Prochlorococcus marinus XMU1411: one gene and its partner. The protein of the gene in region 1 interacts with the protein of each later gene in a pairwise test. Links are inferred from orthologs where the notes say so. Each region holds a gene or a part of one and is shown on either strand. Other genes may lie near its edges. The genes, in order: def and HA145_RS09220.

The links.
Region 2: the proteins of def (region 1) and HA145_RS09220 interact in binary tests that used the Escherichia coli proteins (3 or more experiments, as listed by UniProt). The link is inferred for Prochlorococcus marinus XMU1411 from one-to-one orthologs.

The regions. Positions count from the first base shown.
Region 1 is NZ_JAAORI010000002.1:2,345-18,110, reverse strand. What follows is about bases 12,774-15,766. They hold def (peptide deformylase), read left to right. Parts: upstream 12,774-13,963; coding sequence 13,964-14,569; downstream 14,570-15,766. Other genes in these bases: HA145_RS00395 (ABC transporter ATP-binding protein/permease), read left to right, coding at 15,283-15,766; HA145_RS00400 (hypothetical protein), read left to right, coding at 14,962-15,240; HA145_RS00405 (histidine triad nucleotide-binding protein), read left to right, coding at 14,574-14,915; HA145_RS00415 (alpha/beta hydrolase family protein), read right to left, coding at 12,774-13,888. In the rest of the region: HA145_RS00480 (phosphoadenylyl-sulfate reductase), read left to right, coding at 1-422; HA145_RS00475 (type III pantothenate kinase), read left to right, coding at 438-1,133; bcp (thioredoxin-dependent thiol peroxidase), read right to left, coding at 1,125-1,592; HA145_RS00465 (4'-phosphopantetheinyl transferase family protein), read left to right, coding at 1,592-2,248; HA145_RS00460 (AAA family ATPase), read right to left, coding at 2,245-3,534; HA145_RS00455 (alpha-D-glucose phosphate-specific phosphoglucomutase), read right to left, coding at 3,568-5,205; HA145_RS00450 (hypothetical protein), read right to left, coding at 5,238-5,408; HA145_RS00445 (DUF4912 domain-containing protein), read right to left, coding at 5,421-6,521; HA145_RS00440 (hypothetical protein), read right to left, coding at 6,796-7,149; Fe-S cluster assembly protein SufB, read left to right, coding at 7,245-8,687; Fe-S cluster assembly ATPase SufC, read left to right, coding at 8,709-9,494; HA145_RS00425 (SufD family Fe-S cluster assembly protein), read left to right, coding at 9,499-10,716; HA145_RS00420 (aminotransferase class V-fold PLP-dependent enzyme), read left to right, coding at 10,716-11,969; more of HA145_RS00415, read right to left, coding at 11,966-12,773. UniProt on the Escherichia coli protein: Removes the formyl group from the N-terminal Met of newly synthesized proteins. Requires at least a dipeptide for an efficient rate of reaction. N-terminal L-methionine is a prerequisite for activity but the enzyme has broad specificity at other positions.
Region 2 is NZ_JAAORI010000006.1:112,467-128,065, reverse strand. The notes cover bases 3,865-6,690. They hold HA145_RS09220 (aspartate-semialdehyde dehydrogenase), read left to right. Parts: upstream 3,865-4,674; coding sequence 4,675-5,706; downstream 5,707-6,690. Other genes in these bases: HA145_RS09210 (ribonuclease J), read left to right, coding at 6,686-6,690; dapA (4-hydroxy-tetrahydrodipicolinate synthase), read left to right, coding at 5,703-6,608; tig (trigger factor), read right to left, coding at 3,865-4,551. Outside these bases: HA145_RS09240 (DNA polymerase III subunit gamma/tau), read right to left, coding at 1-894; ATP-dependent protease ATP-binding subunit ClpX, read right to left, coding at 953-2,320; ATP-dependent Clp endopeptidase proteolytic subunit ClpP, read right to left, coding at 2,426-3,046; more of tig, read right to left, coding at 3,136-3,864; more of HA145_RS09210, read left to right, coding at 6,691-8,671; tRNA lysidine(34) synthetase TilS, read right to left, coding at 8,661-9,677; HA145_RS09200 (DUF561 domain-containing protein), read left to right, coding at 9,763-10,539; excinuclease ABC subunit UvrB, read left to right, coding at 10,569-12,608; HA145_RS09190 (aspartate kinase), read right to left, coding at 12,616-14,376; holA (DNA polymerase III subunit delta), read right to left, coding at 14,416-15,417; HA145_RS09180 (precorrin-8X methylmutase), read left to right, coding at 15,476-15,599.

The DNA of each region.
Region 1 (15,766 bases):
AATTATCTCCAGCAAGAATGGAGGCCACATACGGAAAACTTTGGGAAACAAATAAAGAGAGTGATTTAGATAAGTATCATGAATTAAGAAAGATAAAACCTTTAGAAAATGGTCTAGAAAAATATGATATTTTCTGCTGGGCAAGCGGTGTTAGATCAAGTCAAACAGAAAATAGAAACAAAATGAAATTCATAGATGTAATTCGTCAAAGACTGTCTTTAAGACCTTTATTAAATTGGACCAATAAAGATATTTTTTATTATATGGAAGAGAATAATTTACCTGCCCATCCACTTTTTATCAAAGGTTATTCTTCTGTAGGAGATTGGCATTCAAGCAGTCCCGATGGTATTAAAATAAAGGGCAGAGATACAAGATTTGGGGGGATAAAACAAGAATGTGGAATACACACAAATAATTAAATTGATCATAGAACAATGATCTCAGATATAAATTTTTTATTAGTAGGCAATAGTAGGCTTCATTGGGCAAAATATTCTAAAAATCAATCTAAATTCTTCCATACCAAAAAAGAGCACAAAGTTCCCGAAAATATAGATCTTGATCAATTAATTTGGGCTTCTGTAGGAAAACTACCAAATTTTTTGCTGAAAAAAGAAAATGAAATAAAAACTAAAGATATTCAGTTGTCAAATCTGCCTGATTATTTTGGAGTTGATAGAGCTCTTGCCTGTATTGCAGCTTTAAAAATTATTGAAAACCCTTTCAAAAAAGATTTACTAATTGCAGATTTTGGAACAATATTATCAATAACAAAATTGAATTCAAATGGATCTATTATTGGAGGTCAACTTCTTCCAGGTTTTCTAACACAATTAAAATCAATGGAACAAAATACAAAAAATCTTAAAGTTCCCAAAAAATATGATATTCCGATCAAAGATTTTTTAATTAATACAGAAGAAGCAATTTTAAAAGGAGTAATCAACTCTCTGACTGGCGTGATTAATAGTTTATTTAATCCCGAAAAGGATATTTTAATATTCTGTGGAGGAGACTCTCAATTACTCACAAAATCTCTAAAGACTCAAAAAGAAAATATTATCAATGCTCCTAATTTAGTTATGGAGGGGATGATAATTCATAACCTGTCCATAAAAAAATTAGCTTAACCCAAGGTCTGCAATTATATGATCAGCCATTATTGCTGCTTTTACCTTTAAATAAATTTTTTCAATGTTACCTTCAGTATCAATTAAAAAAGTATTTCTCATCATTCCCATATATTCTTTTCCCATGAATTTCTTCAATCCATAGCTATCGTAATCAGAAGAAACTTTGAAAGGTTCAGGATCAGTTAAAAGAATAAAAGGTAAATTAAATTTTTCTATAAACTTCTGATGAGAAGATGCATTATCTTTACTAATACCAAGCACAACAATATTATTTTTTTGGAGCAAATCCCAATTCTCTTTAAAATTACATGCTTCTTTAGTACATCCTGGAGTATTATCTTTTGGATAAAAATATAGTATTATTCTTTTACCTTTAAAATCACTAAGAGAAACTTCTTTCTCAAAAGAATCTTTTAATTTAAATTCTGGTGCTTTGTCGCCAACCTTAAGAGCCATTGAAATTATTAAATGAGTATGAATATAAAATACCAAAAATTTGGTTTTATGAGATTAAAGGTGTGCAAGATGTCGCAACTGTAGAAGAAATTAAAACTGCAAAAAACCTAACAAATTCAAGATCAAAGATTTTCTTAGAAACAAGAGCTTATTTGCGACAATCACTTTCAACACTTTTTGATTTAGACCCCCTAGAAATTCCAATTAATGCTCATCCTGGAGAACCTCCAAGTTTACCCTCTGGCATGGGAAATATCAGTTTAAGTCATTGTAAAGATGCCATTACTATAGTCTGGCATAAAAGCAAAATAGGGATTGATATTGAGAGAACAGATAGAGATTTTAACCATATAAAATTTGCAGAAAAATATTTTTTTCATACTAATAAATCAAACCATAATAATTATTTAACAAAAAATATGATATTAAATCAATGGTGTGCTGTTGAAGCGGCTATAAAATGGGATCATGGAAAATTAGCTAAAGACATTAACCATTGGCAATTTTTTGAAAAGCCAAAAGAGTTAATTCATAAGAAGAAAAACATACATTTAAATTATTCACAGATTAACTTCCATAATTGGACTATCGCTTTGGCCTACGAAGAAGAAACTTCTTTTAATCCTGAGATTATTTGTTGTTCAAAAAATTTTTAATTTTCTTTTCTTCTAAGCAGTTCTTCATAATGAGTTTTTTCCCATCCATTATTATTTGGTTCCCATATTTTTAAACCTCTTAAAGATTTAGGAAGATATTCTTGTAAGACCCAATTACCCGGATAATTATGAGGATTTACATAACTATTAGAATTATTTTTTAAATGAAGTGGAACATCAAGAGCATTGGTAGATTTGATTGTTTCAATTGCTTTAAAAATACTTTTCGTGCTATTACTTTTTGGAGAAATAGCTAAATATAAAGAAGCCTGAGTTAAAAAATATAATCCTTCTGGAAAACCAACTCTATCAAAAGCATCACAACAGGATTGTACAACTACTATGGCATTAGGATCAGCTATTCCAATATCTTCACTGGCAGATATAAGTAGTCTTCTAAAAATAAAATTAGGATCTTCACCAGCCTCCAGCATATTCGCAAGCCAGAATAATGTTGCATCTGGATCAGAACCTCTTATGGACTTGATAAAGGCACTTATTACATCGTAGTGATTTTGACCATTTTTATCGTAAACAATATTTTTCTTTTGTATTGCATCCTCTGCTATTGAGAGATTAATGTTGATTTCTTTAGCATCATTTTCAGCAGTTGTTTCTATGGCCATCTCTAACGCATTGATTAATGTCCTTGCATCTCCGCCAGAAAATTTAATTAAATGACTTATAGCATCTTGAGTTAAATAAACCTTTTTTGAATCTTTTTGTTTTGAATAGTGAGTAATGACTTTTTGTATTATTTTCTGCAAATCATTTTCTGCCAAAGGAAGTAATGTGAAAATACGAGACCTGCTAACAAGCGCTTTATTAACAGCAAAGTAAGGGTTTTCAGTTGTAGCACCAATAAAAGTTATAGTTCCATTTTCTATTGAAGGTAATAAAGCATCTTGCTGAACTGATGTAAATCTATGAACCTCATCGATAAATAAAATTGTTTTTCTTTTTGAATTTATTAATCTATCTTTTGCATTAGCGATTTCATTTCTTAATTCTTTAACACTTGATAACACTGCATTTAACTTAATTAATTTTGAGCGCGTATTAAAAGAAATAATTTCAATTAGAGTGGTTTTTCCAACACCTGGAGGGCCAGAAAAAATAAAATTACTAATCTTATCGTTTAATATTGCACTTCTTAAAAGCGAATTCTCATTGAGAATTGGTTGTTGACCAAAAAAATCTTCCAAATTCTTTGGTCTTAATTTATCTGCCAAAGGTGCATTGTTTTCTATTTGAGAATAATTAGTAAATAAATTTTCTGAATGCATATAAATAAAATCAAAAAATCATTACTTTCAATTCTATGTAATTACTGTAGGAGTTTCCATTTGAGTAAGTTTTGAAATATTCAATAAAGCATCTAAGTCATCTATTAGAGGTTTCAAAGCGATCTGAGGATTTAACGAAAGATTCTGTTGAGGATCGAAAAATTTCTCAAAGTAAAGTCTTAATGTTGCACCCTTAGTTCCAGTTCCAGAAAGGCGCACAATTACTCGAGAATTATCATCAAGGACTAATCTTAAACCTTGATTTTCACTTATGGAATTATCAACGGGATCTAAATATGAAAAGTTATCTGCAACTTTAACTAAATGGCCAGCAAAACTATTTCCTTTTAAATTTTCGAGCATAGAAGTTAGATTACCAAAGATTTGATTAGCAATATTTGAAGGAATTGCCTCATAATCATGTCTTGAATAATAATTCCTGCCAAATTGTTTCCAATGATTCTGCATCAAATCACTTACCGAACATTTTTTCTCAGCTAAAACTTGTAACCAATACAAAACTGCCCATAGTCCATCTTTCTCTCTCACATGATTACTACCTGTTCCGAAACTTTCTTCTCCGCATAAAGTAATTAAATTAGAATCTAAAAGATTTCCAAAAAATTTCCAGCCAGTAGGTGTCTCGAAACAAGGTATATTTAATGCTCGAGCGACATTATCAACCGCTGAGCTGGTTGGCATGGATCGTGCGACACCTGTAATACCATCTTTATAACCAGGGACACATTTTGTGTTAGCAGTGATAACTGCAAGGCTATCACTAGGATTTACAAAACATCCACTTCCTAAAACCATATTCCTATCTCCATCTCCATCGCATGCAGCACCAAAACTATAAGATTTTTTATTTAATAACAAATCAGCCAAGTGGGATGCGTAAGTAAGATTTGGATCAGGATGTAAACCTCCAAAATCTTTTAACGGGTTACCATTCATGACACAATCAGGTGTGAGACCCATTTTTTCAACAAAAATATTTTTTGCATATGGACCTGTAACCGCATTCATTGCATCAAAGATTAACGAGAAGTCTTTATTTAAAAAATCACTAATTTGATCAAAGTCAAAAATTTTCTCCATCAAATTAGAATAATCTGTTAACCCATCAATAATTTCTAAGGTAGTTTCGTCGTAATGATAAGTTCCATATTCACTAAAATCAGGTAATTGAATTTTACAAATTTTATAACTAGTTAGTAATTGTGAAGCCTTAAAAATCTTATTAGTAATTATCTCAGGAGCTGGGCCACCATTAGAGATATTCAATTTCACTCCAAAGTCGCCATCAATCCCACCAGGATTATGGCTTGCAGAAAGAATAATTCCACCAATAGCGTTTTCTTTTCTAATTAAATGAGATGTCGCAGGAGTAGATAATAAACCGTATTTTGGAACAATAACCTTTTGAACTTTATGAGCGATGCATATTTGGACAATTTTTTCTATTGCTTCAATATTGCCATATCTGCCATCACCACCAACTACTAACGTTGAACCTTTTAAATCTTCTAATGATTGTAAGATTGCTTCAATAAAAATTTCTAGATAATGTTCTTCCTGAAACTTTAAAGTACTTTTTCTTAATCCAGAGGTACCAGGTTTTTGGTCTAGAAAAGGAGAATTGATATTAATTTCACTAACTTGATTCATATTTTTAAGAAACTTCCAAAAATCTAACTAAATTAATGAGGCATTTCGGAAGTTCTTAACATAGCGATAAACCATAATGAAGAAATTAATAATGCACTAAGAATTCCATAGTTAACACCAAATTTAGAAATTGTAATTGGAACTATTAATGGAAACGTTAATGCACCAAACAATGGAGTAAAAGCTACAATTTTTTTCAGCATTAATTTAATTTATTAAAACCATTCAGTTTCAGCATTATCTTTTTCATTAGTATCGTCAAGTGGTGTAGTTCTGTCAAATTTCATTGATATACTTTTTTCTTGCTCACCAGATACACTAACAGCTTTAATATCATATTTTTGAGTCCCGTCTCTAAATGGAACTTGAATTCTAAAAGTACCATCTGCAGCAAGAGGTACATCTTCTCCACCGATTGTCAGTTTTGCAGAAGGCTCTGTAGCTCCATAAACAATTAATTCAGCATCAGCAACTAGCCAAAAAGATCTATTTTTAACAATTCCGCTTCCAGAATCATTTAAACCTGATGACCATTTACCAGCACCTGAGTCTGTAAGATTATCGTTAAGATTTGTTGAGTTTAAGTTTTCCATAAATTCTTCAGAACCAACTTTTCTTCTGAGAGGAATGTTAGTTGCTGCTTGGTATAACCTTTCATGCATACCATTTAATTCTGAAACAACAGGATTAGAAATATCTGGGATTGACTCAGAAGTAGAATCTAAATTAAAAGGTACAAATTTATCAAGAATTTGCTCAGAAGGATGAGACCCAGGAACATGGCTTATCGAAGAAAATGCCAATGACATCCAGTTAAAACCATATTTGTAACCTAATTCAACTTTATAATCTCTATCTGCAAGTGGGATCGGCAAGTACCACTCAGTACTGTAACTATCAACTGCTATCTCTCTAAGTGTTCCTTGATTCAAGTTGCTTCCTTCAGAACCAGATGCATCAAATAATCTTAAACATAATTTATTGGCTCCCAAAGATTGTGCTTTTTCTCTATCTGCATCAGAAATTTGCCAAAAAACATAAGCCCAATCTGGATCTCGGGGTAGGAAAACTACATTTGTTTTAACTTCTTCACTACTCTTAAAAGCACTGGACTCAGAAGTTTCTTCAGATTGTGACTGAGGAGCTACAGTGTATGTTTTTTTTGTAGATTTTTCTTGATATTTAAGTATTAAATCAACTAAAACGGCTTTTGTTTTGCGACTGTACAGAGGTACCGATAATTTACTTGCTTCTTGACGTAATTGTCTGAGTGTTAGTGAGAGTAATTGATCTTTATTCATGATCCCATCAGCCACTTTAAATTCTCCGTTTTTGTTTGGGATCAGTATGTTCTTTTTTTTTAGGAATTGTGTGTCTTTTTGGCCTGTCGTCAGGATCCTCTGACTACTAAAGAATTTTCAAAATTGATATTTCTCTTCAAAACAGTTGGTATCAAAGCAATTAATTAATTTTTAGATCTTTTTGAAATGTAAATTAATTTTCTTTTTTTTTAAAATTTATTACCTGAATTTGTTAACGACTCAACAAAAATATATTTTTTCTTCGGGATCATTTAAATAAAAAGAGAATTCAGCGTTGTTCAACTAGAAGTACTAAATCATCTATCTCTAAATCCTCAATACTTTTACCTATTTTTTTTGAAAAAGTACTTAATTTTTTGGAAGTAGATTCTAACTGCTCATAAAAAAGATCACTAAATTTTTTATCATCAAATTTTTTGGATTGGTTATCACACCATTCTCTCAGGGGATTTTTATTTTGATATTCCAAACTATTATCTACATTGATAATTTTTAAAATCTGAAGGCAATGAGCGAGAATTCTTAAATGATGTTTCTGCATTATAGGTAGATCAAGATTATCAATTTCTTGAATAGTTTCTACGTTTAATGGGTTAGACAAGGGATCAAGATGATTAGACATTAATTTTTAGTTTTAATAAAGGAAAAAAACTCAATATTGGGGGTATCTTTCGTTAAAGTATATAAAGCTAATTGTAATAAGTTATTTTTGATAACATGGTCAACGAAAATTTAGTTAAAGATGTAGTAAAAGAGCCTTACAAATATGGTTTCGTTACTGATATTGAAACTGAAAAAATAGAAAAGGGATTAAATGAAGATATCATAAAATTAATTTCACAGAAAAAAGAAGAGCCAAAATTTCTTCTTGATTTTAGATTAAAAGCCTTTAAAAAATGGCAAAAAATGAAAGAGCCTGATTGGGCAGCATTAGGATATAAAAAAATTGATTATCAAGATATTATTTATTACTCTGCTCCTAAGCAAAAAGAGAAAATTTCTAGCTTAGATGAAGTTGATCCCAAACTTCTTGAGACTTTTGACAAATTAGGAATTCCCCTCACGGAGCAAAAAAAACTTACAAATGTAGCAGTAGATGCTGTCTTTGATAGTGTTTCTATAGCCACAACTTTTAGAGAAGAACTTGCTGAACATGGAGTTATATTTTGCTCAATTAGTGAAGCAGTAAAAAATCACGCGGATTTGATTGAAAAATATTTAGGTACAGTAGTTCCAGCTAGTGATAATTATTTTGCAGCACTAAATTCTGCAGTTTTTAGTGATGGTTCTTTTGTTTATATCCCAAAAGGTGTTACCTGCCCTATGGATCTATCTTCCTACTTCAGAATTAATAGTGGAGATTCAGGACAATTCGAAAGAACATTAATCATTGCTGAAGAATCAAGTTCTGTAAGTTATCTAGAAGGTTGTACAGCTCCAATGTTTGATACAAATACCCTACATGCAGCAGTTGTAGAGCTTATAGCATTAGACGACGCCTCAATAAAATATTCTACAGTGCAAAATTGGTATGCTGGTGATGAAGAAGGTATTGGCGGAATTTTTAATTTTGTCACCAAGAGAGGAAAATGTTTAGGTAAGAGAAGTAAAATTAGCTGGTCTCAAGTTGAAACAGGGTCTGCAATTACATGGAAATATCCTAGCTGTCTTCTTTTAGGGGAAGAATCTGTAGGAGAATTTTATTCAGTGGCTCTCACCAATAATCTTCAGCAAGCAGATACTGGCACAAAAATGATCCATATTGGTCCTAAGACCAAATCAACTATTGTTAGCAAAGGTATTAGTGCAGGTAACTCAAAAAATAGCTATAGAGGTCTTGTCAAAATGGGAACAAAAGCTACAGGATCAAGAAATTACAGTCAATGTGATTCAATGTTAATAGGGGATCAAGCTTCTGCAAATACATTCCCTTACATAAAATCTCAACAACCCAATTCTGAAATTGAGCATGAAGCAAGCACATGTAGAATCTCAGAAGACCAACTTTTTTATCTCCAAAGCAGAGGTATAGAATTTGAGGAGGCAGTATCTATGATGGTCAGCGGTTTTTGCAGAGATGTATTTAATCAATTACCTATGGAATTTGCTGCTGAAGCAGATAAGTTACTGGCACTTAAACTAGAGGGATCAGTAGGTTAATTAATCAATTTCTAAACTGAAATGCAAAATAAAATGAAAGAATCAGATCCAATTTTAGAAGTTGAAAATCTCTCTGCATCTATTGATAATCTTCCAATTTTAAAAGGAGTTTCACTTACTGTCTATCCTGGAGAAATCCATGCCATTATGGGAAGAAATGGATGTGGCAAAAGTACTCTTTCGAAAATCATTGCAGGACATCCCTCGTATAATATTACAAATGGCTACATAAAATTTTTAGGTGAAAACATCAACTCTCTAGAACCTGAAGAGAGATCTCAATCAGGAATTTTTCTCGGTTTTCAATATCCAATTGAGATTCCAGGTGTAAGTAATCTTGAGTTTCTTAGAGTTTCAACTAACGCTAGAAGGAAATTCCTCAACAAAGAAGAATTGGATACTTTTGATTTTGAAGAATTAGTTAAAGAAAAGTTAGAAATTGTGAAAATGGATCAGGCATTCCTATCAAGGAGTGTAAATCAAGGCTTTTCCGGAGGTGAAAAAAAAAGAAATGAGATACTGCAAATGGCTTTACTTGAGCCTAAGATAGCAATATTAGATGAGACCGATTCTGGTCTTGATATCGATGCTCTAAGAATAGTGGCATCAGGAATTAAAAAAATATCTAATGCACAAACTGGAATTATACTTATTACCCACTATCAAAGATTATTAGATGAAATTAAACCAAATTATGTCCATGTTATGTCAGACGGACAAATCATAAAAACTGGTGAGAGTGATCTAGCTCTAGAGCTTGAGGAAAAAGGGTATGAATGGACTGATAACTTTATAAAAGAGACCTAAACAAATGGAAATTATTGAAAAAATAAAAACCAATAAATCGGATAATAACCTAACAGAAATACAAAAAATCTGTCTTCATAAATTACAATCAAGCCCTCTCCCTAATCCTAAAAGTGAACTATGGAGACTTTCAAATAAATCAAAATTGTCAAACTTTTTAGATTACTCAATTAATGAAAAAGATTCAAAATTTGATATACCATATCCGAAAAATTCTCAAAGTACTATTAGATTAATAATTGGTGAGAATTGCCAAACTAAATTAATAGAGAAAAATTATTCAATACAGAAATTAAGTGAGGATGAATTACAAAAATATATCAAGGAACAGATATCTTTTTTTAAGCAAAACGAAAATTGGAGTGACTTACTAAATCTGTCTTTAAGTTGTAAAAATAATATTTTGGGATTAAAAATAAATGGATCAAAAATTCCTCCTATTGAAATTTTTAGTCATGCATCAAGTAATTCTTTAAACGCAAAAACCCTCGTAATATTTTTAGAAAAGAATTGTGATGTTGAATTATTACAAGTAAATCTTGGTAAAGAAAACTCTTCATTATCTCAATCAACTTTCTTTTGCTTGAAAGAAAATAGTTCAGTAAATCATGGTGTTGTTTCTTACGGTGAAAACAGTTCCAATCTATTAAATTCTCTCAATGTAATTCAACAAAAAAATAGTGTATACAACTTAGGATCTTTACATTTCAAATTCAATTACGCGAGATTTGAAATTAGTATTAAACAATCTGCGGGCAACGCTAAAACAAATATCAAAGGTATGCAAATAACAAAAAAAGATGAGCAAATTTCAACTTATACAAAAATAGAATTTAATGGCCCAAATGGATTTCTAGATCAAATTAATAAATCACTTGCTGATGATAAATCACATGCAATATTTGAAGGTTCAATAATAGTTCCGAAAATTGCCCAGAGAACTGATGCTTCCCAATTAAGCAGAAATTTACTTTTATCAAATCTCGCACAAATAGATACCAAACCTCAATTAGAAATAATTGCTGATGATGTCAAATGCAAGCATGGGGCTACAATTTCGCAACTAAATGAAGAAGAACTTTTTTATATGCGAACAAGAGGAATCACATTAACAGAAGCAAGTAAACTACAATTAAGTTCTTACTTTCAAGAAATAATTTCATTTATTCCCATTTCAAAAGATAAATGGGATTTGCTTGATAAACTTTTAAATGAGAATTAATGGAAACGATTCAAAATTTTCCTGAAATAACTAAGAAAGACTTTCCTCTTTTAAATAAGACCTTAAAAAGTAATGAGCAAATTATTTATTTAGACCATGCTGCAACCACACAAAAACCAGTACAAGTCTTAAAAAAAATTGATGAATATTACAAAAACTTTAATGCTAATGTACATAGAGGTGCACATCAATTAAGTGCTAAAGCAACAGAAGCATTTGAAAATGCACGATATTTAATTAGCAAATATATAAAAGCGAATTCAGCAAAAGAAATTATTTTTACAAGAAATGCTACTGAGGCAATCAATCTAGTAGCTAGATCATGGGGCGAATATTCATTAAAAGAAAATGATGAAATTCTCTTGTCAATAATGGAGCATCATAGCAATATTGTTCCATGGCAAATGGTTGCAGCAAAAAATAAATGCAAATTAAAATTTATAGGTATAGATAAAGATGGGAAATTAGATATAGACGACTTTAAATCAAAACTAACATCTAGAACTAAGCTTGTTAGCATAGTACATGTTAGTAACACTTTAGGTTGCTGTAATCCAATCAAAGAAATAACTAAATTAGCTAAACAAAAAGGTTCTTTAGTATTAATAGATGCATGCCAAAGTTTAGCCCATCAAAAACTGGATGTGATTGATCTTAATATAGATTTTTTAGCTGGATCAGGACATAAGCTATGCGGTCCTACAGGTATTGGTTTCCTCTGGTCAAGAAAAGAAATCCTAGAAAAAATTCCTCCTCTCTTTGGAGGTGGGGAAATGATTCAAGATGTTTTTGAAGAGACAAGTACTTGGGCAGAGCTACCACACAAATTTGAAGCTGGAACTCCAGCCATTGCAGAAGCAATAGGTCTTGCAGAAGCAATTAATTATATTAACAATATTGGATTGAATGAAATTCATGAATATGAAAAGACTATTACTAAATATTTATTTGAAAAATTAAATCAAATAGAAAATATTGAAATCATAGGTCCATCGCCTGAGATAGATCCAGACAGAGCCTCACTTGCCACTTTTTATATAAAAAATATACATTCAAATGATATTGCTGAAATTCTTGATTCAAAAGGAATTTGCATCAGAAGTGGTCACCATTGCTGTCAACCTCTTCACAGATACATTGGAATTAAATCAACAGCTAGAATCAGCATGAATTTCACAACCAATAAGGAAGAAATTGATATGTTTATAGAACAATTAAAAGATACTATTGATTTTCTAAAAATCAATTCTTAAATATTTAAAGCATTTTTTAAAAATTCCTGAGATTTTTGCATTACTACTTCTTTATTTTCAATATTTCTAAAACCATGCCCTTCATTATCAAAAAAAATAACTTCTGAATATTTATTATTCTGAATCAAAATCTCTTTAATTTTTAAAGTTTGTTTATAAGAAATAACTGCATCCTTTTTTCCATGAAACAATAAGATAGGTTTTTTTATTTTGTTAATATGATTTATCGGTGATCTATTTATATAATCATCATGATTTTTTGCATAATTTCCTACCAAAGAATTTAAATAATCTTTTTCAAACCTATGAGTGTTGTAATACATATCCTTCAAATCAATAACAGGATATTTACAAATTGCTGCTGTAAAAATAGACCCATATAATAAACAATTAAGTGCAGTTAACCCACCAGCACTATTGCCAAAAATTACTACTTTTTCACTATCAACTTGATTTGATTTAATCAATTCAAGAGCTAGTGCTTTGCAATCATAAGAATCAACAATACCCCATTTATAGTTCAACCTCTCTCTATATGCTTTGCCAAATCCTGATGATCCTCCATAATTAACTTCAGCAACAAAAAATCCCTTCGACGTCCAATATTGAACTTCAGAATTATATGATCCATCAAAACATGAAGTCGGTCCGCTATGTGCTCTAACAAGGAGCGGTGGCTTTCTAAAATTGTCGAAAAGCGGCCTATAAAGAAAAGAATGAGTAGATTGGGCCTCAAAACCTTTAAACCAAAATGTTACAGGTTTTGAACAATCTTTTATATGTTCAAAAAATATCTGCTCAGAAAAATTTGATAAAACTTTTTGTGCAAAATCAATTTCAAATACAATTCCCAAAAAATCAGATCCATAACCTTTTAAAAGAACTTTTTCCCGGAAAACACTGAAATCACCTATTGAGGTAAAAGGAGTAGAAAATTCTTTAACAAATTCAAGATCTTTATATTGTTCCACTATTAAACTATTTTCTTTTTTTGCTATACAAAATAAATTTTTTATTGTCCCTGAAAAGAATGTTATTCCAGTTACCCATTGCGGTGATCCATATTCAATCAAATTTCTCTGTACTCTTTTCTTAATAACAATATTCTCAATTTTACTAACATCTAAAAACAATAAGTTCCACCATCCAGAACTATCTTCAGAGCATACTAAAAGTGTTTCACTTATCCAATAGGGTTGAAAAAAAGAAACGTTTTTTTTGAAATTTATCAGCTTATTTGAGAATTTTCTTATTTTTTGTATCTCGCCATCTAAATCTATTTGAGCAAAAAACAGCTCATTTTTCTCCCAGGGCATATATGGAGAATCCCACTCTATCCAAGAAAGTAAGTTAGCAGATTTATTAGAAGATAATTCTCCAGCAAAATTTTTAAATTTTTTTATTAGATGAATATCTTGTTTAGTTTTTTTTAAATTTAATGAAAATAAATAATCTCTATTATTTATTTCGCAAATTCCATACAAAAAAAATTTTTCAGAAATGACAAATGAAGAATCAAAATTTCCATCAATTGATTTAGATAGTTGACTAGGTTCTTGAACTGAAACGAGATATTTATTTTGGCTTCTATAATTTGATGCTGCCTCTCTAAAAATTTGAAACCATACTGCCTTTGTAATCTGATCTATCCATATCAAATAAAAATTATTATTAAAATCTATACATTTATAAGATTTACCACCATATCCATGAAAATTATTTTTAATATTATATTTTTTACTTGTTAATTTCTGGGGAAACGCTTCTTTGTCATTAAATGGTCTTGCAAAAATTGCATTTTCATTTTGACCTTCACCAACAACATCAATCCAAAAAATTGTATCCCTAATAATAGTTAATTCCTTAAAAGCTTTTTTAGATTCTGTTTTACTAACTCTTAGCTTATCATCATTACTCATTTAAAAATTATAAAGAACGTAAATTAAAGTGCTAGTATTTTTATAGCTAAACTCTTAATTAAAAACTTTTTTAACGTGGCTAACCATTTTTCACAACTTGCAAAAAAGTCAAAAACAATTGGGAGCGCGGAAAAAATTGCAAAAGAACAAACAGGTAAGCCATCTCTAGACATTTATAAACTTGGTGATGATGTATTAAGACAAAATTCCAAAAGAATAACTAAGGTTGATGAATCGATTAGAAAACTTGCTAGAGAAATGCTTCAAAGCATGTATGCAGCTAAAGGAATTGGACTTGCTGCACCTCAAATTGGTATCAATAAAGAGCTTCTTGTCATAGATGTAAATTTTGAAGATTCAGCAGCAGAACCTCTAATATTAATCAATCCAGAAATTACAGACTTTGGAACAACCCTTAATTCATACGAAGAAGGCTGCTTAAGTATACCTGGCGTATATTTGAATGTAGTAAGACCATCAACTATAAAATTAAAATTTAGAGATGAAATGGGGAGACCACGTAAAATGAAAGCAGATGGACTTCTGGCGAGGTGTATTCAACACGAAATGGATCACTTAAACGGAATATTATTTGTTGATAGAGTTACATCAAAAGATGATTTGAACAAAGAACTTATAAAGGAAGGGTTCAACGAAAAAGACGTAATTTCTATTAATTAATCTAATGACTGAAACTACAATATTTCAAAAAATAATTAATAAAGAAATACCCTGCGATAAGCTTTATGAAGATGAGTTTTGTATTGCTTTTAATGATATCCAAGCACAAGCACCAGTACATTTTTTAGTGATCCCAAAAAAGCCAATTATTAGTTTATTAGATTGTATTGAAGGAGATGCAAATTTATTAGGGCATTTAATGTTTGTTGGTAGTAAAATAGCTAAATCAAAAAATTTAACTAATTGGAGAACAGTAATTAATACTGGAGCTGAATCCGGACAAACAGTTTTTCATTTGCATATTCATTTTTTATCTGGAAGAAAAATGAATTGGCCCCCAGGTTAAAACTCTCGAAAGAAATGTTTTTGGGTTATAAATAAGTAAAAACAAAATGAATACTCCAGATTCCTTAAATACTGAATCCAAAAATTTATTCAATTTAATCTCAAAAAATTGGGAAGATCTAGACGATTCACTCAAAACTAAGTTAATAAAAATTTGGAAAGTTTTAACTTATAAATGGCAATTACAAATTTTATTTAATTTACCTTTCCTTTTATGGTGGTTATTAGATAAATCATTTCCAAAAGTTCATGAATTTGATGCAACAATTTTGAATTACTTAAATTTACCTGACTGGGTACTTTCATTTATTGGCTTTGGTCAATAGACTTCTAAAAGTTATAATTTATTTTATAAAATTTGTCGAGTAATGAATAAAGCAGTTAAAAATAAATCCAAAATACTTTACCAATTACAAAAATTAAGGAAACTATCTCAGCCATTTTTTCTTCCCATTGACCAATGTAATGGATTTCAATTCATATGGCTTTTGATTTCTCTTTTATTTTGTGTTGGTGGAGTAGTACTTGTTGGCCTTACAGGAATAATCAGTTTTTTTGAAAGCTTTCAACCAATTTTTCTTGAAAAGTATTTCGGAGGTGTAGTAAGTACTGTCAATTCAATTTGGGCTGGTAGCTGGGGATTGCTTTTCTCTGCCTTATTTCTGATTGGATCAGGCAGCTTTTTTAGTTTAAGACGTCAATTAAAAAACCGTAGATGGTTACATTGGTTATTCCTTGCAATAATTGTATTAATGCTTTTAGCTGTAAACGGAATAAACGCAGGAATAGGATTTATAGCAAGAGATTTAACAAATGCTTTGGTAGAAAAACAAGAAGATGGGTTTTATCGTA
Region 2 (15,599 bases), on another replicon or contig:
GTGTAATAGTAGATCTCTTGTTATATTAAATAGTCCGATAATTATTTGAAGAGGTTCGTTTCCGGCATCATATAATTTGTTGCATGTGATAATTAATGACTCTGGATTATTCTCAGCCAATGATTTGATCAGATTTGTTAATTCACTTTCTGATACTTCTCCTAGGAGGTTCTGGATATTATTAATTGTTATCCCTTCTGGTAAAAGATTCAATTGTTCAAGGAGGCTTTGTGCATCTCTCATACCTCCATTAGATCTTTTTGCAATCATTTTTAACGCCTGAACTTCGTATTCAATAGATTCTTTTTCCGCGATTTCTGATAAATGTTGAAAAATATCACTAGGGCTTATTCTTCTAAAATCAAACTTTTGGCATCTACTTTTTATTGTATTTAATACTCTCTCAGGATTTGTGGTCGCAAGGATAAATACAACTCTTGAGGGCGGTTCTTCAATAGTTTTTAGTAAAGCATTTGAAGCTGCCGTTGAAAGCATATGACATTCATCAATAACGTATACTTTCCATCTCGCTTGAGTAGGTGCAAATCTCGCTCTTTCTATAATTTCTCTTATATTTTCTACTCCTGTATTTGATGCTGCATCAATCTCGATAATATCTAAAGCGGCCCCATCTGTAATTTGTCTACATAAGTCACATTTACAACAAGGAGTTGTCGTAGGTTGCTCGAATGACTGGCAATTTAGAGATTTTGCAAATATTCTTGCACTTGATGTTTTTCCAGTGCCTCTTGGGCCATTAAAAAGATATGCAGGAGCAATTTTTTTTGTTAATAGTGCTTGTTTGAGTGTAATGGATATAAATTTTTGCCCAACCAGTTCGTCTAAGTTGTTTGGTCTATATTTTTGATGAAAAGGCTTATGTATATTTGGCATTTATTCTTCATAAATTAGAATAGTTAAGGATTTAGTTACAACTATTAAACTCTAATGTTTAGGCAGACTCTTTAATGATTCTTTTTGATCCTGAAGGTAGTTTAACAATTTTAGATGAGAATAATTTATCCACCATATTTTTGGTAATTGTGAATTCTTTTACATTTTGTTCTGAAGGGAGTGTATACATTATGTCAAGCATTAGTTCCTCAATTATTGATCTTAATGCCCTTGCACCTGTTTTTCTTTTAAATGCTTCATCAGCTATTGCCTCAACAGAATCTGGCTCAAATTTTAATTCAACATTATCCATACTTAATAAAGTTTTGAATTGCTTTACTAGGGCATCTCTTGGTTGAGTCAGAATAGATTCTAAAGTTTCTTTTGTCAGACGATCTAATACAGCGCAAACTGGGATTCTTCCAATAAATTCTGGAATCAGTCCATATTTAACTAAATCATCTAGCTCTAAATTTTTTAGAGCATCTCTTGAATCTTCTATTTTTTTGGTATTAACTTTGTTTTGATCTGAATTAGTGGTAAATCCTATGGAGTGTTTGCCCATACGCTTTTGAACGATATCCTCTAAACCTATAAAGGCTCCTCCGCAGATAAATAAAATTTGACTCGTGTCAATTTGTATACAGTCATGATAAGGATGTTTTCTGCCGCCCTGAGGTGGAACATTAGCTATTGTTCCTTCAAGCATTTTTAATAATGCTTGCTGTACTCCTTCACCAGAGACATCTCTAGTAATTGAAGGATTCTCGCTTTTTCTTGCAATTTTATCTATTTCATCTATGTAAATAATTCCTTTTTGAGCTAGTTCTACATTCATTTCAGATTTTTGTAAAAGTCTTAAAAGTATGTTTTCAACATCTTCCCCAACATATCCAGCTTCTGTCAAAGTCGTTGCATCTGCTACTGCAAAAGGAACATCAAGAAACTCAGCTAAAGTTTGAGCTAATAGTGTTTTTCCACTTCCAGTAGGGCCGATGAGTAAAATATTTGATTTTTGTAATTTCGTTGCTTGTGAATCTGTTGAATTACTATTTTTACTTTCCTCTTTAACTTTCCAAGCTAATCTTTTGTAGTGGTTGTATACGGCTACTGATAATATTTTTTTTGCAGATTCTTGTCCAACAACTTGATTATCTAAAAAACTTTTTATTTCTAATGGCTTAGGGATTGAGGTTAATTCTAAAGGAATAGATTTTTTTGGATTTTCAGTTGGTAATTTCTTTTTTACGTACGGAGAGTTGTTTGTGTTCGTTTGATTATCAAGTAGTTCTTCATCAAGAATTTCATTACAAAGGTCTATGCACTCATCACAGATATAGACACCAGGACCAGCTATAAGCTTTCTGACTTGGTCTTGTGATTTCCCGCAAAATGAACATTTAAGATGGGCGTCGAATTTAGCCATCGATTATCAAGTTTTAATGTGAAAGGTGTTGAATATTCCCTATTCACTAGCATTGCTCATAAATATCGATTCGTCATCATATTCTTAAAAATTCAATGCCCCTTGTCACTTTTTGATAACTTTATCGATTAATCCATATTCGACTGCTTCTGAAGGAGATAAGAAGTAATCTCTTTCTGTATCTTCATTAATTTTTTCTAAAGGTTGTCCAGTATGTTCTGCTAAAAGCGAGTTTAATGTTTTTTTTAGAAAAAGTATTTCTTTAGCTTGAATTTCAATTTCTACTGCTTGACCCTGAGCACCTCCAAGAGGCTGATGAATCATTATTCTAGAATTAGGCAAAGCTAATCTTTTTCCCTGTGCTCCTCCAGAAAGTAGAAATGCCCCCATACTTGCAGCTACCCCAAAGCATATTGTTACTACATCAGGGGATATTTGTTGCATTGTATCGTATATAGCCATTCCTGCAGTTACTGAGCCTCCTGGAGAATTGATATATATTTGTATGTCTTTTTCAGGATCTTCAGCTTCAAGAAATAATAATTGTGCAACGAGAGAGTCAGATACTTGATCATTAATTCCAGTACCTAAAAAAATTATTCTCTCCCTTAATAGTCTTGAATAAATATCAAAAGCTCTTTCTCCTCTGCCAGATTGTTCTATAACGGTAGGCACAGCGGCACCAGTTTTATTAATACTTTCGTAAGAACTTATTGAGCTTTGGATTAAATGTTTTTTTTCTGAGTTCACAAAATAATTTTCGTCTTATAGATAATTTAAGGGGTTTTTGTTTAATTAGTAGGAAATTTCATAAATTATTTTTTTTCTTTTTTATTTTGAGTTTTTGTCGCTTTTGATGCTTTTGTAGCTTTTGTCGCAGTTTTTGTGGTTTTGATAGCTTTAGAAGTTTTTGTACTTTTCTCTTTTACTGTGGAATTTTCTTCAAGCCAAATTATTAATTTTTCTTTGAGTAAATCGTTACTTATTACTTCTATCAATTTTTTAATATCTATTTGTTTTGAAGATTTAGAGATTTCATCTTCATAATCTTTCATTTTTAAATCAATTTCATCTTTCTCAACTTTTATGTTTTCTTTTTCTGCTAATGCTTTAAGAGCTAAATTTCTTTGCACATTTTTTTCAGCCTGAGGCCTTGTGGACTCAGCTAATGACTTCACTAATTCCGGAGTAAAAGTAGATTTAACATCAAGACCTTGTTGAGCAAATCTTTGAGCAGTTTGTTCAATATTGTTTCTCACTTCTATATCAATCATAGATTTTGGAATTTCAGTAACCAATTCGTTTGTTAAGGCATCTAATAAAGCTTCAATTTTGATATCTTTTTGAGTTTTTTCAAAATTGTCTTTAAGTTGCTTTTCAATATCTTTCTTTAGCTCTTTTAATGATTCTTTGTTACCAGACTGTTTTGCAAAATCGTCATTAAGTTCAGGTAATTCTTTTTCTTTAAGATCCTTAAGATTGACTTCAAAGATCGCCTCTTTGCCTCTTGAATCCTCATGAGAATAATCTTCAGGAAATTTAAGGTTAAGTGTTTTACTATCACCAATTTTCATCTTTACGATTCCCTCAACGAAACCGGGAATCATTTTGTTCTTTTCTAACTCAAGATCCATTGATTCACTTGTCCCACCATCAATCTCTTTGCCAGAATCTTTATATTTTCCTTTGAAACTAACTACAGCAATATCTCCTAATTTTGCTGCTCTATTAGTTACTGGAATAATATTTGCAAACTGATTTCTAGATTTCTCTAGCGCTTCATCTACTGACTTAGGATCAAACTTTGTTTTTGAGATTTCAACACTAAGTCCTTTGGATTTTTTTAGTTTTAATTCGGGGGCAACATCAGTTTGAAGAGTAACCTTTAGTGTTTTTTCAGGACTAAACTTTGCGAGTAAAGTTTCAAATCCATCTACCAATTCTGGCTCACTTAGTGGTTCTATAGATTTAATTTTTAATGCTTCTTGCCATGATTTATCAATAATTTTCTCTAGAGCAGAAGCATGTAATTGTGTGATGCCAATTCTTTGGATTAAGACTTGTTTAGGAATTTTGCCAAGTCTAAATCCAGGAATTTTAGCCGAACGACTGATATTACTGATTGTCTCATTTACGCACGTTTTGCATGTCTCAGATGGTATTTCTAATTCAAATGAAATTCTACTTTGAGGTAGAGGAGTTGTTTTGACTATTAATGCTTCTTTAGCCATTTTTTGTGATTATTACTAAAAGCCGAATCTTAATTATTTCACATTATGTGATTTCCTTGAAAGTTATTTTTTTGATAAAGTAAAAAAAAATAGTCAATCTATTTATAAAAATCATTTGAAAGTGTGAGACAATCTCCGTTTTTGCCTGATAGGCCATTAAAAGTTGCTGTTTTAGGATCTTCAGGTGCTGTGGGATCTGAAATACTTAAAATTCTCGAAGAACGGGATTTCCCAATATCAGAATTGGTATTGCTTTCATCAGAGCGTTCAGAAGGAAAAAAAATTATTTGGAAAGATGAAGAATTAGTTACAAAAAAGACAACTAAGGAAGAATTTTTGAATCTTGATTTAGTTTTAGCTTCAGCTGGTGGAAGTATTTCAAAAAAATGGTTTTCTACCATTATGGAACAAAACGCTTTATTGATAGATAATTCAAGTGCATTTAGGTTAGATCAGAATGTACCTCTTATAGTTCCTGAAGTTAATGCTAGTGATGTACTTAAACATGATGGGGTAATAGCTAATCCAAACTGCACTACCATTTTGTTGACATTAGTTTTAGCTCCGTTAAATAAACTTTCGGCTATTAAAAGAGTTGTTGTCTCAACATATCAATCTGTAAGTGGTGCAGGGCAATTGGCGATGGAGGAACTAAAACTTTTAACTGAACACTATCTTCAGGGTAATCCTCAAAAAAGTAAAGTTTTGCCATACTCACTAGCTTTTAATTTGTTTTTACATAATTCACCCATGCTTGCAAATAATTATTGCGAAGAAGAGATGAAAATGGTTAATGAGACCAGGAAAATATTAAATATTGCTGATTTAAAGCTCTCTGCTACATGTGTTCGAGTCCCAGTACTTAGAGCACATTCTGAATCGCTCAATATTGAATTTGCTAGAGTAGTTGAGCCTAAAGATGCTCTTGAAGAATTAAATAAATCTCCTGGAATTGAAATTATTGAGGATTACAAAAATAATAGATTTCCCATGCCAAATGACGTTATGGGAAGGGATAATGTTGCTGTTGGCAGGCTAAGAACTGATATAAGTCAGCCTAATGGATTAGAATTATGGCTATGTGGAGATCAAATAAGAAAAGGAGCAGCTCTTAATGCTGTTCAAATAGCTGAGTTATTAATTCCAAAAAAATGATTGCAGAGAAAACTGAGTGTAATAATCCACTATTTGGAAGAATATTGACTGCAATGGTTACTCCATTTACTAAAAATGGAGATGTAGATTATGAACTAGCTATAAAACTTTCAAATTATCTTTTTGAGAACGGTTCCGATGGAATTGTGTTGTGCGGTACTACTGGAGAATCTCCTACTCTTTCATGGGCGGAACAGCATGATTTATTTATTGCGGTAAAAGGATCTTTGGATGCAAGCTGTAAAGTAATAGTTGGCACTGGTAGTAATTGTACAAGTGAGGCTGTGGAGGCTACAAAAAAAGCCTACGACTCTGGTGCCGATGGTGCTTTGGTCGTTGTTCCTTATTACAATAAGCCGCCTCAAGAAGGCCTTTATAAACATTTTAGTTCTATTGCTAAATCTGCGAAGGATTTGCCTCTTATGCTCTACAACATTCCTGGAAGGACAGGATGCAATTTATTACCTGATACTGTGAAGAAACTTATGGATTTTTCAAATATTCTCAGTATTAAAGCTGCAAGCGGTAGAATAGAAGAAGTAACAGAACTAAGAGCTATTTGTGGCTCCAAACTCTCTGTATATAGTGGCGACGATTCATTGTTGCTTCCAATGTTATCTGTAGGTGCTGTAGGAGTAGTAAGTGTTGCAAGTCATTTAGTTGGATTGCAATTGAAAGAGATGATTCATTCCTTTCAAAGTGGAGAGATTTCTAATGCTCTTGCTATTCATGAAAAACTTCAGCCTCTTTTTAAAGCACTCTTTATGACAACTAATCCAATCCCAATTAAGGCTGCTTTGGAACTATCGGGATGGGATGTAGGTAAACCTAGAAGTCCTTTGTCACCATTAACCAATGACATGAAAAAGCAACTATCTTTTATCCTGAAATCCCTACAATAGGGATTATATTTAACTTGATAATTAAATTTAAATAAACCTTATTTGATTACAAGCAGGCCTTCATAAATTTCAAAATTATGCAATCAAGTACAAATTCAAATGTAAATAGATCTACTCATGATTCATCTAGATCTAAAAGTAATACGCCAGCTCTGCGAGTAATACCTCTTGGAGGACTTCATGAAATAGGAAAAAACACTTGTGTTTTTGAATATGGTGATGAATTGATGCTTGTTGATGCTGGCCTAGCTTTCCCATCTGATGGTATGCATGGCGTTAACGTTGTTATGCCAGATACAACTTTTTTAAAAGAAAATCAAAGAAGAATAAAAGGAATGATTGTCACTCATGGTCATGAAGATCATATTGGGGGTATTTCTCATCATCTAAAGCATTTTAATATTCCGATTATTTATGGCCCAAGATTAGCAATGTCAATGCTTAGAGGGAAAATGGATGAAGCAGGGGTATCTGATAGAACAACTATACAGACAGTAAATCCAAGAGATGTTGTAAAAGTGGGACAACATTTTTCTGTTGAATTTATTCGAAATACCCATTCTATTTGTGATAGTTTTTCTTTAGCAGTTACAACACCTGTTGGCACAATTATTTTCACGGGAGATTTTAAGTTTGATCATATGCCAGTAGATGGAGAGCAATTTGATATTGAAAGGATGGTGCATTACGGAGAGAAGGGCGTTTTATGCATGTTCAGTGATTCGACTAATGCTGAAGTTCCAGGTTTTTGTCCTTCTGAGAAGACTATCTATCCCTCTTTAGAAAAACATATTGCGGAGGCAAAAGAACGAGTTATCCTTACCACTTTTGCTAGTTCTGTTCATAGAGTGACAATGATCCTAGAGTTGGCCATGAAACATGGAAGAAAGGTCGGTTTGTTAGGTAGATCGATGATAAATGTTATTGCTAAGGCGAGAGATATTGGTTACATGAAATGCCCAGATGATTTGTTTGTTCCTATCAAGCAAATTAGAGATTTGCCAGATAGAGAGACCTTATTATTAATGACTGGAAGTCAAGGTGAACCCCTAGCAGCGTTAAGCAGAATATCTCGTGGTGAACATCAGCATGTTCGTCTTAAGACTACTGATACTGTAATATTTTCAGCCAGTCCAATTCCTGGTAATACTATTTCTGTTGTTAATACAATAGATAGATTAATGAAACTCGGAGCAAAGGTTGTTTATGGAAAGGGTGAGAATATTCATGTTTCTGGTCATGGTTTTCAAGAAGATCAAAAGTTAATGTTGGCACTTGCAAAACCTAAATTTTTTGTCCCTGTTCATGGAGAACATAGAATGCTTGTTTGTCATGGGAAGAGTGCACAAACTATGGGGGTTCCAAAGGACAATATTTTAATTATTGAAAATGGAGATGTAGTTGAGTTAACACCTAATTCTATTCAAAAAGGTGATCCTGTAAAAGCTGGTGTTGAACTCCTTGATAACTCACGAAATGGGATAGTAGATGCTCGAGTATTAAAGGAAAGACAACAATTAGCCGGGGATGGTGTAGTAACTGTTTTAGCTCCTATTAGTACAGATGGGAAGATGGTTGCTCCTCCCAGAGTTAATTTAAGAGGAGTTGTTACTACTGCAGAGCCAAGAAAAATGTCTATGTGGACAGAACGAGAAATAAGCTGGGTTTTAGAAAATAGATGGAAACAATTATCCAGACAAACTGGGCCTAATAATTTTGAAGTAGATTGGATTGGTGTACAAAGAGAAATTGAAAATGGTTTATCGAGAAGAATGAGAAGAGAATTACAAGTTGAGCCACTTATTTTGTGTTTAGTTCAACCTGCTCCAAGTGGAACTCGTGCTTATATTCCAAAGATTACCGAAGAGCAAAATTTTTCTAATAGAAATAAAAATAATAATAATTTCCATAAGAAATCACAAAATAATCATCCAAATAGATCAAATAACCCACAAAATAACCAAAAAACTCCAAAAGTTTCACAGAATCCATCAGCTGAGACTCCTACAGAAGATTCATTTGAAGGTAGAACAAGAAGAAGAAGATCTGCTGTCACATCTTAACTTTTTCAAAATTTATATAGTTTTTATTCCAAACAATTTTTAAAAACTCTTGCAAGTTAATTTCACCTTTATTTTTTTCATAAATTGAAGCTGCTAATTTTGCTAGATTTTTAGAACTATATTGCTTTGCAGATATTTCTTTTAAAAATTTATTTAAGATTGTGCACCTCGCTTCAATACACATATTATTTAAGAGATTTCTATTGATACCTTTTACATCTTTACAATAAAGGTATGCTAGTTCACTAAGATCATTACGTTCATTATTGTAGTTGCTCATTTTTTGGGAAAAATTATTTATCCTTTCAGAACAACCTGGATAAATAACCTCTAAAGCAGGAATAATTTTTTTTCTAACTAAATTTCTTTTTAATTTAAGATCTGTATTTGTAGGATCTTCCCAGAATGGGATTTTCATATCATTACAAATTTGTTTTGTATCTTCTCTACTGAAAATTAATATTGGTCTTATTAAAAAAATTTGCTTTTCAAGTACTCTTTTGCTCTCAATATTACTCAGACCTGCAAAATTACTCCCTCGAGATAAATTAAGGATAAATGTTTCTGCATTATCACTACTCGTGTGACCAGTTAACAAATAAATATTATGTTTTTGCTGGTTCTTATTTAATAAAGTTTTGGCCCGTTCACATAAATTTTTATATCTCCATTCTCGTGCTTTTTCTTCTGAAGAAATATTTTCTTTATTTGCTTGATCAAAATAGAATGAAATATTTTTATCTTCGCAATAACTTTTTAATTCACGAGCATAGACTGAGGATTTTTCGTGCCACTGATGATCACCATGCCAAACACTAATAGACCAATTATGAATTTTTTTTAGGTCATTAATTAGGGTCAATAAGACCATCGAGTCTTGTCCCCCTGAAACACTTATTAAAATATTCGATCCTTTGGGAATTAATATGTTTTTGCTAAGAATCTCTTTATGAAGCTTATGATGCCACGATGACCAATTTTTCTGAGTTAATTTTTTATCAGACATTTTGTGTTGCTCAGATAATATTTTTTAAAAAATGCACCGTTTTACTAAAACAATGTCACAATCGGGTAATAAATTCATCAAGTAAATGAGTCTGATTAATCTTTTGCCACAAAAAATCAAAGAAGAGTTAAGAAGCAAATCCTTACTCAAAGTTATTTCAGGATTAAATAATTTCGATGCTCAATCGGTGAAAAGAATTGTTGAGGCTGCTTCATTGGGAGGTGCAGATCTTGTCGATATTGCTTGTAAACCTGAACTTGTTGATTTAGCACTTAAGAATTCAACACTACCCGTTTGTGTTAGTTCAGTTGTGCCTCGATCTTTTCAAGATTCTGTAAAAGCAGGAGCATCATTAATTGAGATTGGAAATTACGATACTTTTTATGAAAAAGGGATTAATTTTTCAGATAAAAAAGTTTTAAACATTACAAAAGAGACGAGAGATTTATTGCCTAATGTTCCTTTATCAGTAACTGTTCCTCATACTATGCCTATTGATAAACAAGTTGATCTTGCTGTGAAGCTAGTAGAAGAAGGTGTTGATATTATTCAAACAGAAGGTGGCACCAGTTCTACTCCTTACTCTCCAGGAATTCAAGGCTTTTTTGAAAAATCAGTACCAACTCTTGCAGCTACCTATGCTATTCATCAAGAATTTAAGAAACAATTCCTGAATATACCAATCATGAGTGCCTCTGGATTAAGCCAAGTGACTTGTCCATTAGCAATATCCTCTGGAGCCTCAGCTGTTGGCGTTGGATCTGTAGTTAATAAATTAGATGATTTAATATCAATGATTGCTGTTATAAGAGGCCTAAAAGAATCTTTGAAGAATTCAATAATCGGAGAAAAAATTTCCTAGTATAGCAATATCCTTTAGCTATTAGCTTGATGAACAACTATAAGCTTCAAGCTCCTTACGAACCAAATGGAGATCAACCTGAGGCTATTAAAAAATTAGTTAAAGGCGTTAATAATGGTAAAGAGTTTCAGACTCTTTTAGGAGCTACTGGAACTGGTAAAACATTTACCATTGCGAATGTAATTCAACAAACAGGAAGACCAGCACTTGTATTAGCCCATAACAAAACGTTAGCAGCACAACTATGTAATGAATTAAGGGAATTTTTCCCAAAAAATGCTGTAGAGTATTTCATTTCTTACTACGATTATTATCAACCTGAAGCCTATGTCCCTGTAAGTGATACTTACATAGCAAAAACTGCTTCAATTAATGAAGAGATAGATATGCTCAGGCATTCTGCAACACGCTCCTTGTTTGAGAGAAAAGATGTAATTGTAGTAGCATCTATAAGTTGCATTTATGGTCTGGGTATACCAAGTGAATATTTAAAAGCTGCAGTTAAATTTCAAGTTGGAAAATCTATCAATCTACGTTCTTCTTTAAGATCTCTTGTTGAAAATCAATATACTAGAAATGATATTGAAATTACTAGAGGTAGATTCAGAATTAAAGGCGATGTTTTAGAAATTGGTCCAGCCTATGAAGATAGATTAATAAGAATCGAATTATTTGGTGATGAAGTCGAGGCTATTCGATATGTTGACCCTACTACTGGAGAAATACTTGAAAGTTTAGAACAAGTAAGTGTTTACCCTGCGAAGCATTTTGTTACTCCAAAAGAAAGACTTGAGAGTGCAATCAGTGCAATTAAAAGTGAATTAAAAACTCAACTCGATAAATTTACATACGAAGGAAAATTATTAGAGGCTCAACGTTTAGAACAACGCACAAAATATGATTTAGAAATGCTTAAAGAGGTTGGCTATTGTAATGGGGTTGAGAATTATGCTCGTCATTTATCAGGTAGGGAGGAAGGTTCACCTCCAGAATGCTTAATAGATTACTTTCCTGATGATTGGTTGTTAGTAGTCGATGAGAGTCATGTAACATGTCCTCAACTTCATGCGATGTACAACGGTGATCAATCTAGAAAAAAAGTTTTAATAGATCATGGTTTTAGACTGCCAAGTGCTGCAGATAATAGACCTTTAAAATGTGAAGAGTTTTGGGAAAAATCAAAACAGACATTATTTATAAGTGCAACTCCCGGTCAATGGGAATTAGATCAATGTGATGGTGAATTTATTGAGCAAGTTATAAGACCAACTGGGGTATTAGACCCTGTAATTGATGTAAGACCTAGTGAGGGCCAAATAGAAGATCTTTTATCTGAAATAAGAATTAGAGCTGAAAAAAATCAAAGAGTGCTAGTGACAACGCTTACTAAGAGAATGGCTGAAGATCTAACTGATTTTTTATCTGAAAATAAAGTAAGAGTTAGATATTTGCATTCCGAAATTCATTCAATTGAAAGAATTGAAATTATTCAAGACCTTAGAATGGGCGAATATGATGTTTTGGTAGGAGTTAATTTATTAAGAGAGGGACTTGATCTTCCTGAAGTATCCTTAGTTGCCATTTTAGATGCTGATAAAGAAGGTTTTCTGAGAGCAGAAAGGTCATTAATTCAAACAATAGGAAGAGCTGCAAGACATGTTGAAGGTGTTGCCTTGCTATATGCAGATAACTTCACAGATTCAATGAAAAAAGCAATATCTGAAACTGAAAGAAGAAGAACTATTCAAGAAAAATATAACCAAGTCAATGGTATTACTCCAAAACCTGCAGGCAAAAAAATCGAAAATTCAATATTATCTTTTCTAGAACTTTCCAGAAAATTAGATGCTGGTGGTTTATCTAAAGATTTAATAAATATTGTCAATAACAAAACTGACTCAATTCTAAATTCCAGTGATAACCAATGTTTGCTAGAAGAATTGCCTGACTTAATAGAAAAGTTAGAAATTAAAATGAAAGATGCTGCAAAAGATTTAAATTTTGAAGAAGCAGCAAATTTGCGGGATAGAATCAAAAAATTAAGACAAAAATTGGCAAGAAATAATTAAAAAGAACTTATTTTTCTAATTCGAAATGATTATGAATTGCATTTACTGCTTTGTCACAATCTTTTTCTAAGACAATACATGAAGTTCTGATTTCACTAGTAGCGATCATTTCAATATTGATATTTTGATCAGCCAATGCTCTAAATATTTTTCCAGCTGTTCCAACCTTAAATGCCATTCCTGCTCCAACAGTACTTACTTTGGCTATAGCAGGGCCATCTGCAATGTATGATCCGGGTAATTTTTTTGTTAAAGCCTCAAAAACTAAGTTAGCTTTTTCTCTATCTTGTTTATTCATTGTAAGACTAATATCCTTAGTTTTTAAAGAGGAAATTCTTTCAGACTGCACGATCGTATCGAAAATTAAATTATTTTCAGCTAATGCTAAGCATATCGATGCTGCTACACCTGGACGATCAGGCAGTTTTCGAAAACTTACTTGAACTTGATTTTTATCTAATGCAATTCCTCTTACTTCAGGTTGATCTTGTTTTTCGTTGATTGGATTAACAAATATTTGTGTATCAGATAATTTAAATTTCTCAGCAACAAATCTAATAGCTTTTGGAATATTATTAATTTCAATTACGCAGCTGACTTTAATTTCACTAGTAGCTATTAACCTGACATTTATATTCGCTTGAGATAAAGTATCAAATAAATCAGCTGAAACACTAGGTCTACCCATAATGCCCGCTCCTTGAATACTTAATTTAGTCATGTTTGTTTTTAGATTATATTGTCCTCCTAATTGACTAGTTATAAGTTCACATTGTTCTGTAGTCTTTTTAACTTCTAATTCACTAACAGTAAATGTTATATCGTTATTATTTCCATCATTTGTAGCTTGTATAATTAAATCTACATTAATACTTGCTTCTGAAAGTTTTTCAAATATTTGTGCAGCAATCCCAGGTCTATCAGGAATATTTGAGAGACTGAATACTGCTTGGTTTTCTAATACTTCAAGACTATTTACTGTTTTTGTTAATTCTAAGCTTCCTCTTTTTAGCGGGAGAGGTTGGATTTGACTTTCTAGGAGAGTCCCACTTGAGTCACTTTGGCTTGATTTGACACATAATTTAATTCCATAATTACGAGCGATTTCTACTGCTCGTGGATGCAGAACTGAAGCACCGACACTTGCAAGTTCAAGCATTTCCTCACAGCTAATCTCATCTAAGAGTTTTGCATTAGCAACAATTCTTGGATCAGTAGTAAGAACTCCTGGTACGTCTGTATAAATTTCGCAAGTCTCAGCTCCTAAAGCTGTTGATAAAGCTACTGCTGAAGTATCTGAACCACCTCTACCCAAAGTTGTAATTTCCATTGAACCCGTATGGCTTAATGTTGTTCCTTGAAATCCAGCCACTACAACTACAAAACCCTGATTTATATAATTTTGGATTCTTTCTGTTTTTATATCCAGAATTCTTGCTTTCCCATGAATTGATTCAGTAATAATTCCAACTTGGCTACCTGTCATTGAAATTGCAGGTATTCCGTATTCGTTTAATGCCATTGAGAGAAGAGCTATGGTTACTTGTTCTCCAGTTGAGAGAAGCATATCCAATTCTCTTCGATTAGGATTTTTACTTATTGATTCCGCTAAATAATTTAAATTATCCGTGGTTTGACCCATTGCAGAGACAACCACGACAATTTCATTTCCTGCTTCTTTACTTTGACAAATACTACTTGCAATATTTTTAATTTTTTTAATATCACCTACAGAGGTGCCGCCAAATTTTTTTACAAGTAATGCCATGTTTAAATCATAATGTAAATTCTTAAACTTATAATTTGGTTAACTTAAATTAATTAAACTATCTGTAAAAACATTTATAGGATTATTACCTTGTTTTAGCAATGATTCAATATCTAATAAGTTACTCAATAAATCCATTAAATAATCTTGTGATATGTTCTTTACTTTTTTTCGAATAAAAAAAATTCTTTTTGGATTTGAAATACCTGCAAGAGTACAAATCTTGTCTGCATTATCGTTTCCTGCATTGACTGCTAATTTTATAATTGTATGAATCCTTATTTGACTGATTAAACCTGCATTTAATCTTAAAGCAGGTTCTCCTTTCTGTAAGGAATAATTTATTTCAATTAGGCTTTCATTAATATTTTTTTGTAAGAGAAGATCAATGATTTTGAAAATATTGGATTGATGATCGCAAAATATTTTTTTTGCATCAATACTTGTTAGAAAAAGTTGTGAATTCAAATCACTTGATATTGCAGAAAGGTATGTTTTTGCTTTCGCTAACTCATTTATTAATTTAAAGCTATCATTTCCAACTGAATCAATAATTAATTCAGCTGCATTATTATCAATTTTGATATCCATTGAATTTGCTGCATCTTCTAAGAATCTTTTTTGTCCTTCATAGTCCCAGATTTCTGGTAAAGAAAATGATTTTTCTTTGGCCAAATTATTTTTGATAAGTTTTTGTAAAAATTTAGTACTCTTTAGGCGTGAGTCTGGTTTTTTTGTATTTTGCAAAATCAAATAAGTATTTTGCGGTATATTGTCATGAATTTTTTCAAATTTAATTCTTAGATACTCATTTTTTTCGGTAAAAATTGGATTATTTTTCAATATAACTATTCTGTATCCATCTCCAAAAGGAGGTGTAAGAACTTCATCAAAAGCTTTATTGACTTGCTCATCATCATCTCCATTTAAATTAGTTACGTTTATTTCCTTCCATTCTTTGGATACTTCGTTATCTATTAATTTTTGAATAAATTTATTTTGAGCATTTAGATCATTACCCCATAATATTTGTATTGGCATAATCGCTCAATAAAAAATATATATTAACTATGATTACTTCTAACACAAATAAAATTCAATGGTAATAGATCATCCAATTTTTTTGGAAAGCATTAAATTTATAAGATCTCATTTAGGAGCAAATAATCTAAATTATTTGGAAAAAAAAGTTTTAGAGAGATTAGTACATACTTCAGGGGATT